4 regions of the Pantoea sp. X-Soil-TKNS-1207 genome follow, and region 1 is predicted to be linked to each of the others. Evidence: predicted binding sites of a transcription regulator. Region 1 holds the regulator's gene; each other region holds the start of a gene.
The links. Region 1 encodes CRP, which controls carbon source genes, mostly activating them, when cyclic AMP is high. Its sites were predicted from a motif close to ATGTGANNNNNNTCACAT; they were not measured.
Positions count from the first base shown of each region.

Region 2: the regulator CRP is predicted to act here: its motif matches at 1,167-1,184, upstream of epd (erythrose-4-phosphate dehydrogenase).
Region 3: the regulator CRP is predicted to act here: its motif matches at 2,315-2,332, upstream of AC6I8V_RS01715 (YjcB family protein).
Region 4: the regulator CRP is predicted to act here: its motif matches at 1,875-1,892, upstream of pth (aminoacyl-tRNA hydrolase).

Region 1 is NZ_AP035958.1:3,960,687-3,964,511, reverse strand. It holds gene AC6I8V_RS18505 (YccS/YhfK family putative transporter) at 1-1,612, opposite strand, end outside; gene crp (cAMP-activated global transcriptional regulator CRP) at 1,671-2,303, opposite strand; gene AC6I8V_RS18495 (OsmC family protein) at 2,604-3,008, shown strand; gene AC6I8V_RS18490 (phosphoribulokinase) at 3,101-3,825, opposite strand, start outside.
Region 2 is NZ_AP035958.1:3,504,993-3,508,817, reverse strand. It holds gene tkt (transketolase) at 1-997, shown strand, start outside; gene epd (erythrose-4-phosphate dehydrogenase) at 1,370-2,389, shown strand; gene pgk (phosphoglycerate kinase) at 2,441-3,604, shown strand; gene fbaA (class II fructose-bisphosphate aldolase) at 3,720-3,825, shown strand, end outside.
Region 3 is NZ_AP035958.1:390,368-394,192, reverse strand. It holds gene AC6I8V_RS01735 (NCS2 family permease) at 1-61, opposite strand, end outside; gene AC6I8V_RS01730 (glutathione S-transferase family protein) at 422-1,087, opposite strand; gene soxR (redox-sensitive transcriptional activator SoxR) at 1,138-1,614, opposite strand; gene soxS (superoxide response transcriptional regulator SoxS) at 1,698-2,126, shown strand; gene AC6I8V_RS01715 (YjcB family protein) at 2,442-2,723, shown strand; gene AC6I8V_RS01710 (ATP-grasp fold amidoligase family protein) at 2,779-3,729, opposite strand; gene AC6I8V_RS01705 (MATE family efflux transporter) at 3,738-3,825, opposite strand, start outside.
Region 4 is NZ_AP035958.1:2,542,226-2,546,050, forward strand. It holds gene prs (ribose-phosphate diphosphokinase) at 1-114, shown strand, start outside; gene AC6I8V_RS11980 (GGDEF domain-containing protein) at 341-1,510, shown strand; gene ychH (stress-induced protein YchH) at 1,513-1,788, opposite strand; gene pth (aminoacyl-tRNA hydrolase) at 2,053-2,640, shown strand; gene ychF (redox-regulated ATPase YchF) at 2,753-3,825, shown strand, end outside.

The sequences.
Region 1 (3,825 bases):
GTGATTGTTCCGGTCCGAGCAACAGTTGCAGCGCTTCCTGATAGGTTTCCAGCGCATCGTGCGCGTTCTTTCGCAGCAAACCGCTCTGCCACTGCGGCCACAGCCAAATCATGCCGCCAAAGGCAATCAGGCATCCCATCAGCGTATCCATCATACGCGGCAGCAGAAACTCCGCGCCGTTCAGCGACAGCAGTTGTAGCGAATATACCGCCGTCACGGTAAAGCCAATCATCGACCAGCCGTAATACTTGCGCGTCACCAGATAGCTGGCGAGGGTAATCACCAGCATAAACAGTAGCGCCATCGACTCCGGCACGGCGAAGCGCAGCGAGGCGGCGGCGATTAACAGCCCGGCGAAGGTGCCGAGCGCACGGTGCTGAATCCTGACCCGCGTGGCGCTGTAGCCGTTCTGACTGACGAACATGGTGGTCATCAGAATCCAGTAAGGTTTGGGGATATTGAAGAACAGCGCCAGCCCGCTGCCGAACATCAGCATCACGGCAAAGCGCGCCGCGGTGCGCAGCGCCGGGGACTTCAGCGACAGGTAGCTGCGCAGCGCAGGAAAAAAGGGCAGACGCCGCTGGCGATCGGCCATCAGGTCGCGGGTGTAGAGCGGTTTCTGGCTACGCAATACGCGCGCAATGCGGCTGAAGTGGTACAGGCAAAAGTTACTCACCGGGTTATCCGGGTTCTGACGCGCAATCTTTTCCAGCGCGCTCAGCTGCTTGTCCATCTGGAAACGCTCCGGCAGCTGGTGATAGAGAATCGCGTCGGCCAGGATGCGCAGCCGGGCTGAGATGGTTTTGGCGTTCCAGCGGATCACCGCTTCCGCGTGGCTCTGCTCCACCAGTTTTTGCACCTCTTCCGGCTGATGCAGGCTGACGGAGATATGTTCCTGGAGATCGAGCGCCACCTGGAAGGCACGCGTCAGCCGTTTGTGGCTGTTGTCATTGCTGGCAGACAGCATATGCATCTGCTGATAGCAGGTGGTGATCAGATCGACCGCCTTCTGTTGACGCGCCAGCAACGGCGGCAGCGCCTTTTCCGGATCGGTCAGCTGCGTCAGCAGAGTGTATTTGGCATCGCAATAGTCGGCCAGTTCGCGGTACAGCAGGCTGAGGGTTTCGCGCATCGGCTGCTCTTTCCACAGCCAGAACCAGAACCAGTTAAACAGCCCGTACCACAGCGTGCCGCCGATATACAGCAGCGGCGGCACCCACATCGGCATACGTCCGGCCAGGCTGAGGGTAAAAATAGCGGCGATCAGCGTGGCGGGCAGCAAACGGCCATGCAACGGGCTGATCTCACCGGTCACGCCAATCAGCAGGGGCAGAATCAGCAGAATCAGCGGCAGGGGAATATGGTAATTGGTCAGCCACTGGATCAGAAAGCTGCCGGTGGCAAACAGGGAGCCGCCGACAATCAGGCGTTTAAAGAAGCGTTTGTGCGGCGTGTCGAGACCGGCGATGTTGCAGCAGGCAGGGACCAGCGAGAACAACAGGCCTTTTTGCAGATCGCCGAACAGCCAACCGAGCGCCACGGGCAGGCATAACACCAGCGTTTGCCGCAGGGCATAGTTAACTTCGGGATGATAGATGATTCGACGCCACATCAGCTCATCGCAGACAAAAACGGCGTGATGCTGCCATCACGCCGTAGGTGAGAAGAAATTAGCGGGTGCCGTAAACGACGATGGTTTTACCATGTGCTGAGATCAGATTTTGATCTTCCAGCATTTTCAGAATACGGCCGACTGTTTCACGTGAACAGCCGACGATCTGACCAATTTCCTGACGGGTGATTTTGATCTGCATCCCGTCCGGGTGGGTCATGGCATCGGGCTGTTTGGCCAGATTAAGCAGTGTCTGCGCAATGCGACCTGTCACATCAAGGAAGGCAAGGTTGCCTACTTTTTCTGATGTCACCTGCAGGCGACGTGCCATCTGCGACGAAAGACGCATTAAAATATCCGGGTTTACCTGAATCAGCTGACGGAATTTTTTGTAGGAAATTTCAGCCACTTCGCAGGCAGTTTTCGCTCGTACCCAGGCACTACGCTCCTGACCTTCTTCAAACAGGCCAAGCTCGCCGATGAAATCTCCCTGATTGAGGTAGGAGAGGATCATCTCTTTGCCTTCTTCATCTTTAATCAGTACCGCAACGGCACCTTTCACGATGTAGTAGAGCGTTTCCGCTTTCTCACCCTGGTGGATCAGGGTGCTTTTGGATGGATATTTGTGAATATGGCAATGGGACAGGAACCATTCGAGTGTAGGGTCTGTTTGCGGTTTGCCGAGAACCATTCGCTATTATCCTCTGTTGTAATCGTGCCCAAAACACAGGGGGCAGTTTTCCCTGTCAGGCGGTGAAATCATCAAGCGCTTCCAGTTAAGGAAATTATTCGGGTGTACTCTTAAGCTTAGCTTTTGATTCATCCCGCCTTCGTCTATTGCGACGAAAATATTTTCAGCACTGTTTGTAGCACAGCTTTTGCAAGCTGTCTTCTGTTGTCTCGCTTCAGCAAAAGCCGATTAGTCTGGATTGCTGTTTATCAGGTGAAGGCGTATTCTGGCGGCAAATCAGCCTGGTCAGGAGAAAGAATAATGCAGGCACGAGTCAAGTGGGTGGAGGGGTTAACCTTTCTCGGAGAATCCTCATCGGGCCATCAGGTATTAATGGATGGGAATTCTGGCGATAAAGCGCCGAGTCCGATGGAGATGGTACTGATGGCGGCTGGTGGTTGCAGTGCGATTGACGTGGTGTCAATCCTGCAAAAAGGACGTAATGACGTGACCGATTGCGAGGTAAAACTTACCTCTACGCGTCGCGAAGAAGCGCCACGCATTTTCACGCATATTAACCTGCATTTTATTGTCAGCGGCAAAGCGCTGGGCGATAAAGCGGTGGCGCGTGCGGTCGATCTCTCGGCGGAAAAATATTGTTCGGTGGCGATCATGCTGGGCAAAGGGGTAGAGATTACCCACAGCTACGAGGTCGTTGAGTTATAACGGCTATCTCGATCGTCAATTCCAGGTGCGAATGAATTCGCACCTGGGTTTGCAGGGTCGGCATTTCTGCCGGTCATGCCATAACTTCCTGATTATTCAATCCGTTTGCCTTCAATCAGCCGTTGCACCAGCGGCGTCATAATCAATTCCATCGCCAGTCCCATTTTGCCGCCCGGCACCACCAGGGTGTTCATATGCGAGATAAAGGAACCCTGAATCATCGCCAGCAGATAGGGAAAAGCAATGCCTTCCAGGCCACGGAAATGGATCACCACGAAGCTTTCATCCAGCGACGGGATTTCGCGTGCGGCGAAGGGGTTCGAGGTATCGACGGTTGGCACGCGCTGGAAGTTGATGTGGGTACGGGAGAATTGCGGCGTGATAAAGTTGATGTAATCCTCCATCGAACGCACCACCGAATCCATTACCGCTTCGCGTGAATGGCCGCGCTCGCTGGTATCGCGCACCAGCTTCTGAATCCACTCCAGATTGACGATCGGCACCACGCCCACCAGCAAATCAACATGCTCCGCCACATTGTGCGGCTGCGTTACGACGCCGCCATGCAGACCTTCATAAAACAGCACGTCGGTGTTTTCCGGCAGCGGCTGCCAGGGCGTAAAGGTGCCGGGCACCTGATTCCACGGCACCGCCTCATCGTAGGTGTGCAGATATTTGCGCGACTGGCCGAGGCCGGTCTGACCATAATGCTTAAAGGTCTGCTCCAGCAGGCCAAAATCGTTGGCTTCCGGCCCGAAGTAGCTGATATGACGGCCAAGATCGCGCGCTTTGCGGATCGCCATATCCATTTCCGGGC
Region 2 (3,825 bases), 460 kb from region 1:
ACTGCCAGCCAACTGGGAAACCGAGTCGCAGAAATTCATTGAGCAGTTGCAGGCTAACCCGGCGAAAATCGCCAGCCGCAAAGCGTCGCAAAACACCCTCGAAGCGTTCGGTAAAATCCTGCCGGAATACCTTGGCGGTTCTGCTGACCTGGCGCCGAGCAACCTCACCATGTGGTCTGGTTCTAAGCCTATCAACGAAGACGCGGCCGGTAACTACATCCATTACGGCGTGCGCGAATTCGGTATGACCGCGATTGCCAACGGTATCGCGCTGCATGGCGGCTTCCTGCCGTACACCGCCACCTTCCTGATGTTCGTTGAATATGCCCGTAACGCGGCGCGTATGGCGGCACTGATGAAGATCCGTCAGATCATGGTCTACACCCATGACTCCATCGGTCTGGGCGAAGATGGCCCGACGCATCAGCCGGTTGAGCAGATGGCGAGCCTGCGTACTACCCCGAACATGAGTCTGTGGCGTCCGTGTGACCAGGTAGAATCTGCGGTGGCGTGGAAATATGCTATCGAGCGTAAAGATGGCCCGAGCGCGCTGATCTTCTCCCGTCAGAACCTGGCACAGCAGGATCGTACTGCTGAGCAGCTGGCCAACGTAGCCCGTGGTGGTTATGTGCTGAAGGATTGCGCCGGTCAGCCGGAACTGATCCTGATCGCCACCGGTTCAGAAGTGGAACTGGCGGTTGCTGCTTACGACCAGCTGACCACCGAAGGCCGCAAGGTGCGCGTGGTGTCTATGCCGTCTACCGACGCCTTTGACAAGCAGGATGCCGCTTACCGCGAATCCGTGCTGCCGAAAGCCGTCGCTGCGCGCGTCGCCATCGAAGCCGGTATCGCTGATTACTGGTTCAAGTACACCGGTCTGAACGGTGCCATCGTCGGCATGACCAGCTTCGGCGAATCTGCTCCGGCGGAGAAACTGTTTGAAGAGTTCGGCTTCACCGTAGCGAACGTTGTTGCTACCGCTAAGTCGATTCTGTAAGACCTGCGGGCGGCCTGCGGGCCGCCTGTTTTGCTTCCCGCCGCGATGCGATTTATCGCGCGAGCTTTTCCGACACCGCGCGCGGAATTGCGCGACAAAACGCGCCATGACGAATTCGTGCAAATATCACCCAATTATTCCTCCAGTAATAATCTTAAAATGGCTTATTTTGTGACGCAGATCCAATAATCAGCAGCGCAGTTGATCGCAATCATTCCTGTTATTCCTTCCTTGCTTTATTCTAGCTGAACCGTTTCAGTTGTAGCGATGCGACAGCCTTCTGCCAGCGGCGTCAGGCAAGAATTCCCTGTACAAAACGGTGTGAAACGCTCAGGCTATCGGCACGTTTTTTCGGTGTTGTTGAAGGTAGAGATGACCGTTCGCGTAGCTATAAATGGTTTTGGTCGTATCGGGCGTAATGTACTGCGTGCGTTGTATGAAACCGGCCGCAGGGCTGAAATCACCGTGGTCGCCATCAACGAACTGGCGGAAGCCGTCGGTATGGCGCATTTGCTGAAGTACGATACCAGCCATGGCCGTTTTGCCTTTGATGTGCGTCAGGAGCGTGACCTGCTGTTTGTCGGTGACGATACCATCCGCATCCTGCATCAGGCCGATATCGATACCCTGCCGTGGCAGGAACTGAATGTCGACATCGTACTGGACTGTACCGGTGTTTATGGCAGCCGTGCCGATGGCGAAGCCCATTTGCAGGCAGGCGCGAAGAAAGTGTTGTTCTCGCATCCGGGCGGTAACGATCTGGATGCCACCGTAGTGTTCGGCGTGAACGAACAGGCTCTTAAACAAACTGACCGCATTGTCTCCAACGCATCCTGCACCACCAACTGCATTATTCCGGTGATCAAGTTGCTGGATGACGCCTTTGGCATTGAGTCGGGCACGGTGACCACGATCCACTCGGCGATGCATGATCAACAGGTGATCGACGCGTATCACAGCGACCTGCGTCGCACCCGTGCGGCCAGCCAATCGATCATTCCGGTGGATACGCGTCTGGCGGCGGGCATAACGCGCATTTTTCCGAAATTTAACGATCGCTTCGAAGCCATCGCGGTGCGTGTGCCAACTATCAACGTGACAGCCATTGATTTGAGCGTTTCGGTGCGTCAGGCGGTGAAGGCATGTGAGGTCAACGCGTTGCTGCAAAACGCGTCAGAAGGGGCATTTCGTGGTATAGTTGACTATACGGAATTACCGTTAGTCTCAGTCGATTTTAACCATGATCCGCACAGTGCCATAGTGGACGGCACGCAAACGCGGGTCAGTGGTCACCACCTGATCAAAACCCTGGTTTGGTGTGACAACGAATGGGGCTTTGCTAACCGAATGCTTGATACAACGTTAGCAATGGCCGCAAGCGGTTTCAGGTAAGACGCGGTCTGCGTCTGGCAAAACTTATGAGAATCAACGAGAGGGTTCACCATGTCTGTAATTAAGATGACCGATCTGGATCTTGCTGGTAAACGTGTTCTGATCCGTGCCGATCTCAACGTTCCAGTGAAAGAAGGGAAAGTGACGTCTGATGCACGTATCCGTGCTTCTCTGCCCACCATCGAAGCGGCGTTGAAACAGGGCGCGAAAGTGATGGTTACCTCTCACCTGGGTCGTCCGACCGAAGGTGAATACAACGAAGAGTTCTCCCTGTTACCGGTTGTTAACTACCTGAAAGACAAACTGAACGGCACCACCGTTACCCTGGCAAAAGATTACCTCGACGGCGTTGAAGTCGGTGCGGGCGAGCTGGTGGTACTGGAAAACGTGCGTTTCAACAAAGGCGAGAAGAAAGACGAAGAAGGCCTGTCGAAGAAATATGCCGCGCTGTGCGACGTTTTCGTGATGGATGCTTTCGGTACTGCGCACCGCGCGCAGGCGTCAACCCACGGCGTGGGCAAATTTGCACCGATCGCCTGTGCCGGCCCGCTGCTGTCTGCTGAGCTGGAAGCGCTGGGCAAAGTGATGAGCAATCCGCAGCGTCCGCTGGTTGCTGTGGTTGGCGGTTCTAAAGTCTCCACCAAATTCGATGTATTGCAGTCGCTGGTGAAAATCGCTGACACCGTTATCGTCGGTGGCGGTATCGCCAACACCTTCGTGGCCATCGACAACAATGTTGGTAAGTCTCTGTACGAGCCGGACTTTGTTGAAGCGGCGAAAGGTCTGCGTGACCAGTACGGCATCCCGGTGCCAACCGATTCCCGCGTGGGCACAGAATTCTCTGAAACTGCCCCGGCAACCGTGAAAAAGGTTTCCGAAGTAGCGGATAACGAAGAAATTATGGACTTCGGTGACGAAACCGCACTGGCGATGGCGAAACTGCTGAAAGACGCAAAAACCATCCTGTGGAACGGCCCGGTTGGCGTGTTTGAATTCCCGAACTTCCGCAAAGGCACCGAAATCATCGCTAACGCGATCGCCGATAGCGAAGCGTTCTCCGTAGCAGGCGGTGGTGACACCCTGGCGGCGATTGATCTGTTCGGTATCGAAGACAAGATCTCCTACATCTCTACCGGCGGCGGCGCATTCCTCGAGTTCGTGGAAGGCAAAAAACTGCCGGCAGTAGCCATGCTGGAAGAACGCGCTAAGCAGTAATCATTTGGGGGCGGCGCTTCGGCGTCGTCTGAAGGCTTGCCTCGACGGTTATGGGGCAATCAAATCGCAATCCCCACGATTCGGGGATGAACGGTAAACGAAACAGGACACAACCATGTCTAAAATTTTTGATTTCGTAAAACCCGGCGTTGTCACTGGTGACGACGTTCAGAAAATCTTCAAAGTGGCGAAAGAGAACAAATTCGCCCTGCCAGCAGTAA
Region 3 (3,825 bases), 750 kb from region 1:
GTGCTGAAATATTGAACCAGGCGTCCAGTTTTCCACTGGCCGGGCGAGATTCGCCAGACATAAGTAATCCTCTGCATTTTTGTGTTGTGAGTGGCCGCACGGCCGTCGTTTGCCCGCCATCCTGGTGCGCACCTCTCTGAGGGAGAGGAAAAGCAAACGTTTACGTGGCCGCGTATCTCTGGTCATAAAGGGGGACGCAGAAAAAAGGCAAACGATTATCCGGCCTTTGTCCTGAGATTTTCAACTGCTAATCCGCACAGACACAGGATATTCCTCATCGCATAACAGAAATGCAACGTAGTTACTCTGCCCGACCGAAGAAGATGATGAGACGGAACTGACTGGAAAGATTAGACATTTCTGATGCCGTTTTCGTTGCGCAACCAGATGAAACCGCTGTTGCGCAACCTGACCGGCTGATTTAGCCGCTGAAATTAATTGGCCCACCCTGCTCAATCGCCCGTTGCCAGGCAGCACGCTGCTGCATTTCACTCAGCCAGCGCAGGCTGGCAGGCATCTCGCGCAGGCCGCTACGCGCCTGCATCGCCAGCAGCGGAAAACTCATCTGGATATCGGCAATGCTGAAGCGATTACCGGCAAAATAGGGATGCTGACTAAGATGCTGCTCGATAACGCTGCCGTGCAGCGCCAGCTGTTTGTTCAGCCAGGCTTTCTGAATCCCGGCGCTCAGCGCCCGACCGGCCGGACGCAGCAGCCAGGGCACCGGCTTTTTCCCCAGCTGGCTGAATACCAGCTTCATCACCAGCAGCGGCATCAGCGAACCCTCGGCGTAATGCAGCCAGTAACGTGCCTGAATCTGCGCCTCTTCGTCCGACAGTTTCAGCCGATATTCGGTGTCATATTTCGCTTCGAGGTATTCGAGGATCGCGCCGGATTCTGCCACCACGCGATTGCCATCGGTGATCACCGGGGATTTGCCCAGCGGATGGACTTTCTTCAATGAGTCTGGCGCCAGCAGCGTGTTTTCCCGCTGATAGCGCTTGATTTGGTAAGGCACCGGCAGCTCTTCCAGCAGCCACAGCACCCGATGCGAACGCGAATTTTCAAGATGGTGAACAGTGATCATCATGGCTTCCCGACCAGTGGATTGACCCGCCAAGTATAGATGAAGGCCTGTCAGCGTTTCTGCTCGTCCTGTTCCGGATCCAGCAATACCGCGCCTGAACCCTGCTCGGCCAACCGGTCGCCGGGGTTGCGCAGCGGGCAATCGCGCATCGACAGACAGCCACAGCCGATACAGCCATCAAGATCGTTGCGCAGACGCGTCAGCGTTTCGATGCGTTTATCCAGCTCCTCGCGCCAGTGCTGCGTCAGCGCATCCCACGCCTGCGTCGACATACGTTTGTTAGCCGGCATGTGCATCAGGCTGTCGCTCACCGTGGCAAGCGGAATTCCGATGCGCTGCGCGATTTTGATGATGGCGACACGCCGCAGCACGTCACGGCTGTAACGGCGTTGATTGCCGGTGTTGCGGGTGCTGGAGATCAATCCTTTGGTCTCGTAGAAGTGCAGCGCCGAGACCGCCACGCCGCTGCGCTTTGCCACTTCACCCGGCGTCAGCACCGGTTTGGGATAGTTGCGTTCTTTTTTCATTTGGCCCTTTACCTCAAGTTAACTTGAGGAATTATACTCGCTCCCCATTGAAACTTCGAATCTCTACTCAGAGGGAGGTGGTTATGATGCAAGAGGAAATCATTCATTCACTGACTAACTGGATCGATCAGAATCTGGATAAGACCCTGTCGATTGATGAAGTGGCGGCCAAATCAGGTTATTCAAAATGGCACCTGCAACGTATGTTCCGTACCGTGACGAAACAGACGTTGGGTGGTTATATCCGCGAACGCCGCCTGACGCTGGCCGCAGAAGCGTTGCGTCAGACGCAGCGACCGGTATTTGATATCGCTATGCAATACGGTTACGACTCTCAGCAGACATTCTCGCGTGTGTTTCGTCGTCAGTTCTCGCAAACCCCGACGGCTTATCGCCACACCATGCGCCGCCAGGCGATGATTCAGCGTCCGCGTCTGGTGAGCTTTGATTGCAGCGAGAATATGGCCAGCTTTACCCAGCGCACCACCGGCGAGTGCTGCCCGGTCCGCTAACCTTTTCAGCGCGCCCCCTGCGGGCGCACCTTTTCCGTACCCTGCCCCCATGCGCGCGATAATTCGTGTCGCTGTCTTCTTTTGCGCGTTATCTGTGCCGCGATTAAAAATCGTACAATCCTGACGATAAATTTTTTTCTACCATACCAGGTATAAATTTTGTTCAAACTTTCAAATCGAATGATATAATGTGACCCAAGTCACAGAATAATGCGTTATACGACGGCTGAAGGGCCTCCCTGACCTTCCTTCACTGCCGCCAGTGATGTCCGATGAGTGTCAGGGATGTTACTGATTCATAGAGGTTTGTTGCAGATGGCTACTTTAACCACCAGTCTTATCGTGATGCGCTGGGAATTGCTGAGCGCGGTAATGATGTTTTTCGCCAGCACCCTGAAAATTCGTTTACGTCAGAACAGCCACCATGTGATGGCGCTGATGTGCGGCGGAATCGGCCTGGGTATGTCCTGCTGGTTTGTCACCGGCCTGATGGGCATCACGCTGAGTATGGAAAATCTGAACAACTTCATGGAAATCAGCAAAAACGCCTTTGTACAGGTGATGAGCCAGACCCCTGCTGACTGGCCAATGCCCTGATTTTTTCCCAATAAAAAACCCCGCATTGCGGGGTTTTTTATTTTGCTGTGTGATTTCAAATTTTCTTCAATACGGCCGGGATGTTGACATCCGTTACCGTGACGCCCGGCGTCTGCGCACCGAGACGGTCCTGAATCCACATATCACCCATCATCTGATTTAACCCACGATCCAGTCCGGTTACCAGCCCGGCACCCGGCGTAAATGTCAGCTCGCCAAAGTAGATCTGCTGCTCGTGGATATACCAGTCAACGCGTACATAATCGAAATCACTGGCCAGTTTTTTGCTCAGGGCGAGCGCGTGTTGCAATGATGCCATCTGCGGCGAAATATCCAGCCCGGTATCACGAATCTTGTGGTACGCCTCATTCAAATTGTTCACATAAAAGTTCATCGACAACAGGGGGTTGCTGCGGTTGTAGATCACCTGCAGGACATACTCAAAGCTGCCATCGCGCTTGTTGAACATATGGAACTTGTAGTCAATCGGCGCGGTTTTACCGTCGCCAATGTACTGCTCCACCAGAATGCGCGGTTTGATGTAACGATAGTGAATCTCGCGCGCCTCATTGGCAAAGTCGGTTTTCAGCCAGCGCTGACAGTTGCTGATAATCTGTTGCTTCTTCAGCGCATCCGGTTCTTCCAGCAGGATCTCCACCATATTGGAACCGTGATTGGGCTTGATCACCGTGTTCTTCCAGCGCGGCAGGGTATGCAGCGAACAAGGATCGCTGGTCTCATACACCAGCGGAATCAGATATTCGCTGCCGACCTTCTCGGCGATGTAATCGCGTACTGAAAATTTGTCCGACAGGCGACCATAGTTCTGATAGTCGCCAAAGACAAACTTGCGGTACAACACCTTCTCATTAAACACTTTGGGCTGACGCAGATTGGGCAGCCGACGGAATTTATGGAAGTAGTAAATCCGGTCCTGGTAAGCCCAGGGCATTTTTTTGATGAAATATTGCACACTTCTTCTGAGTTCATCTTTCAACCTGATCATATCTGACCTCATTTGTAGGTTTTGTAGTTGAGTGAGGAAAACTGAATCTTTTGGATGACGCCGTTTTTAAAGAAGTAATTCATTACGGTCAGGGAC
Region 4 (3,825 bases), 1.4 Mb from region 1:
GAAGAAATGAAATCCCTGCCGAACGTGCGTACCCTGACGCTGTCCGGTATGCTGGCCGAAGCGATTCGTCGTATCAGCAACGAAGAATCCATCTCTGCCATGTTCGAACATTAATCGAACGGAACCGGGCCTCGCGCCCGGTTTTACTTTTTTCCGCCTCGCCGTAACTTTTTTCACCGATTAAGCCGCTTCTGCCACAGCCATTTCCGCGATATATTTCGCTAAAATTCACTATTCTCGCTGCCAATGACTTTTTTCAGCCAACACTGAAATCCGCACTTTAGCACTCCAATGAATAGTGGTATTTTTCACCACACTTTTTTTGAGAACTCCGACCACTATGGCTCTCGACATCTACACACTTTTTGTTTGTGAGCTTTATGTGCTGGGGTTTTTAAGCATCATTCTGGTCTTTGCCTGGATCGGCTCGCAGTACGATCGGGTGCTGGGCTTCACCACTCTGACCCTGACGCTCACCTTAGTGACGGTGTTTCTCAGCAGCCTGCGCGCCGCCGGGTTGCAATTCCTGCCGGTCGCGATGGGCAATGTGATGCTGATGCTGGCCTACGGCAATCTGCTCAATGCTTTCCGCGTGTTCTGCCACAAACCCACCGGACTGAGCTGGCTGGCGGGTGCCTTGCTGTGGTCGATTTTATGCCTCTTCCCCGCCTTCTATTACAGTATGCCGAAACGGGTGCTGGTGATTTGTTTGTTGTGCATCATTTACACCGCCGCGCTGATACGTCTGCTGTGGCATACCCGCGCCGCACTGACGGTGACTTTCTGGCCCGCGCAGATTCTGTTGTGGATCCATCTGCTGTTTCATGTGGCCCGGATTTTTCTTGATGATGCGGTCGCCTCGCCGGTACATGGTGCGATTGGCGGTACCCGTTTCTCGGTATATGTCATTCTCGAGTCGATCCTGTTTGTCATCGGACTGACCTTTACCATCCTGGCGATGGTGAATGAGCGCACGCAAATTGCCCACAAACTGGCTTCTTTGCGCGATCCGCTAACCAGCGTCTGGAACCGTCGCGCGTTGTTTGAACAGGCGGAAAAGATAGTGGCGAAAAGTGCCCGTCAGCATCAACCTTTCACCGCCGTGCTGTTTGACCTCGACCATTTTAAGAGCATCAATGACCGCTACGGGCACCAGCAGGGAGACCGGGTGTTAGTTGATTTTTGTCAGGTCGTACTCTCGTTGTTGCCCGCTGGGGGCCAGTTTGCCCGTCTGGGCGGCGAGGAGTTTGCCGCGATCCTGCCGGGCGATGGCGAGCAGGCGCAGCTCATCTGCGAAAGGATTCGCGTGGCAACGCAGTTGTCACAACCCGATGCGATCAGTTATACCGTGAGCATTGGCTTCGCCACATCCGGCGCGGAAGACCACCATTTTCCGGCCCTGATGGCGCTAGCCGATGAAGCGTTGTATCGCGCGAAGGCCAGTGGCCGTAACCGCACAGAACAGTATCTGACGCAGTTACAGCCCTTTAATCAGGCCACGCTGGTATAGCGTTATGAGTGATGCGTATTACGGCGGCAACGTTTATCGCCGTAGTGACGCAGCCAGAAGTAGCGATCTTCTACTTTTTCACGTCCGCTGACGCGCGCACCGACCAGCCACAGTAAAGCCCCAACGAAAATGCTGAACATGGCACCATGCGCAAGGAACTGCGGCAGGTTGAGCGAAGGTATCTGGTTGATGATTGAATAACCGACGCCGAGAACCATTGTGAGTAAGCCCAGACACATCAAACCGTTACCGATATAGCGTGAGTGATGACGTTTCATAGTTCACCTCCATCCTTATGAGCAAAGCCAAAAAACAGCACATAACGTTAACCTGCCATAAGCTTAGGCAATGACCAGCGGTTAAGATGCGTACAGGATCACACATCCTTCACAAACTCTGACAAAACTTTACCGCTTAGCTGATTGATTTCGATAGAAAATGATTAATCACCGGAAGTCATTATTCTCTGCCTGCGCCCTTTGTCATCTCTCCAGCCACGCAGTAAACTAACGCCCTTTCTGAAGCGAGACAGGATAATCATCGTGAGCAGCATTAAACTGATTGTGGGACTGGCGAATCCCGGTGCCGAATATGCCGCTACGCGTCATAACGCGGGCGCCTGGTATGTGGATCTGCTGGCGGAGCGTAACAATCAGTCTCTGAAAGACGAACCCAAATTCTTCGGTTACACCGCCCGACTGTCGCTTGCCGGTGAAGATGTGCGCCTGCTGGTGCCCACCACGTTTATGAACCTGAGCGGCAAAGCGGTGGCGGCGATGGCGACCTTTTATCGCATCACCCCGGAAGAGATTCTGGTGGCGCACGATGAGCTGGATCTGCCGCCGGGCGTGGCGAAATTCAAACAGGGCGGCGGCCATGGCGGCCATAACGGCCTGAAAGACATCATCAGTAAACTGGGTAACAACAATAATTTTCACCGTTTACGGGTGGGCATTGGCCATCCGGGCGATCGTAATAAAGTGACCGGCTTTGTGCTGGGCAAACCGCCCGCCAGTGAACAGAAACTGATTGATGACGCGATTGATGAAGCGGTGCGCTGCACCGAGCTGTGGCTGAAAGAAGACAAGATTAAGGCAATGAACCGTCTGCACGCGTTCAAAGCCGGTTAAGGCCAATTCCCGCGCCGCAGACCTGCAATTCTGTGTATAATGCGCGAAATTTTTTGAATCTGTCAGCGTTGCCAGCCAGCGCTGCACCCTCAGTGAGAAAGGTAATCAAGCCATGGGATTTAAATGCGGTATTGTGGGCCTGCCGAACGTCGGTAAATCCACCCTGTTCAACGCGCTGACCAAAGCGGGTATCGAAGCAGCCAACTTTCCGTTCTGCACCATCGAGCCAAACACCGGTGTGGTGCCGATGCCCGATCCGCGCCTTGATCAACTGAGCGATATCGTTAAGCCACAGCGTGTTGTGCCAACCACCATGGAATTCGTCGATATCGCCGGTCTGGTTGAAGGTGCGTCAAAAGGTGAAGGCCTCGGCAACAAATTCCTGACCAACATCCGCGAAACCGAAGCTATCGGCCATGTGGTGCGCTGCTTCGAGAATGAAAACATCATTCACGTTGCAGGCAAAGTTAACCCGGCGGAAGACATTGACGTTATCAATACCGAACTGGCGTTGTCGGATCTCGACACCTGCGAACGCGCCATTCAGCGTGTGCAGAAAAAAGCCAAAGGCGGCGACAAAGATGCCAAAGCCGAACTGGCTGCGCTGGAGAAATGCCTGCCGCACCTGTCAAACGCCGGCATGTTGCGTTCGCTGGATCTGGACGCTGACGAGAAAGCGGCAATCCGCTACCTCAGCTTCCTGACGCTGAAGCCAACCATGTATATCGCTAACGTCAACGAAGACGGTTTTGAAAACAACCCCTATCTCGACCAGGTTCGCGCCATCGCGGAAGCTGAAGGTTCGGTGGTGGTGCCAGTGTGTGCCGCAGTGGAATCGGATATTGCTGAGCTGGAAGATGATGAGCGCGCGGAATTTATGGCCGAAATGGGTCTGGAAGAGCCGGGCCTGAACCGTGTCATTCGCGCCGGTTACACCCTGCTGAACCTGCAAACTTACTTCACCGCCGGTGTGAAAGAAGTACGTGCCTGGACCATCCCGGTGGGTGCAACTGCACCGCAGGCAGCCGGTAAGATCCACACCGATTTCGAAAAAGGCTTTATCCGTGCGCAGACCATCGCGTTTGATGACTTTGTTGCTTACAAAGGCGAACAGGGTGCAAAAGAAGCCGGAAAAATGCGTTCAGAAGGTAAAGAGTACATTGTCAAAGATGGCGATGTAATGAA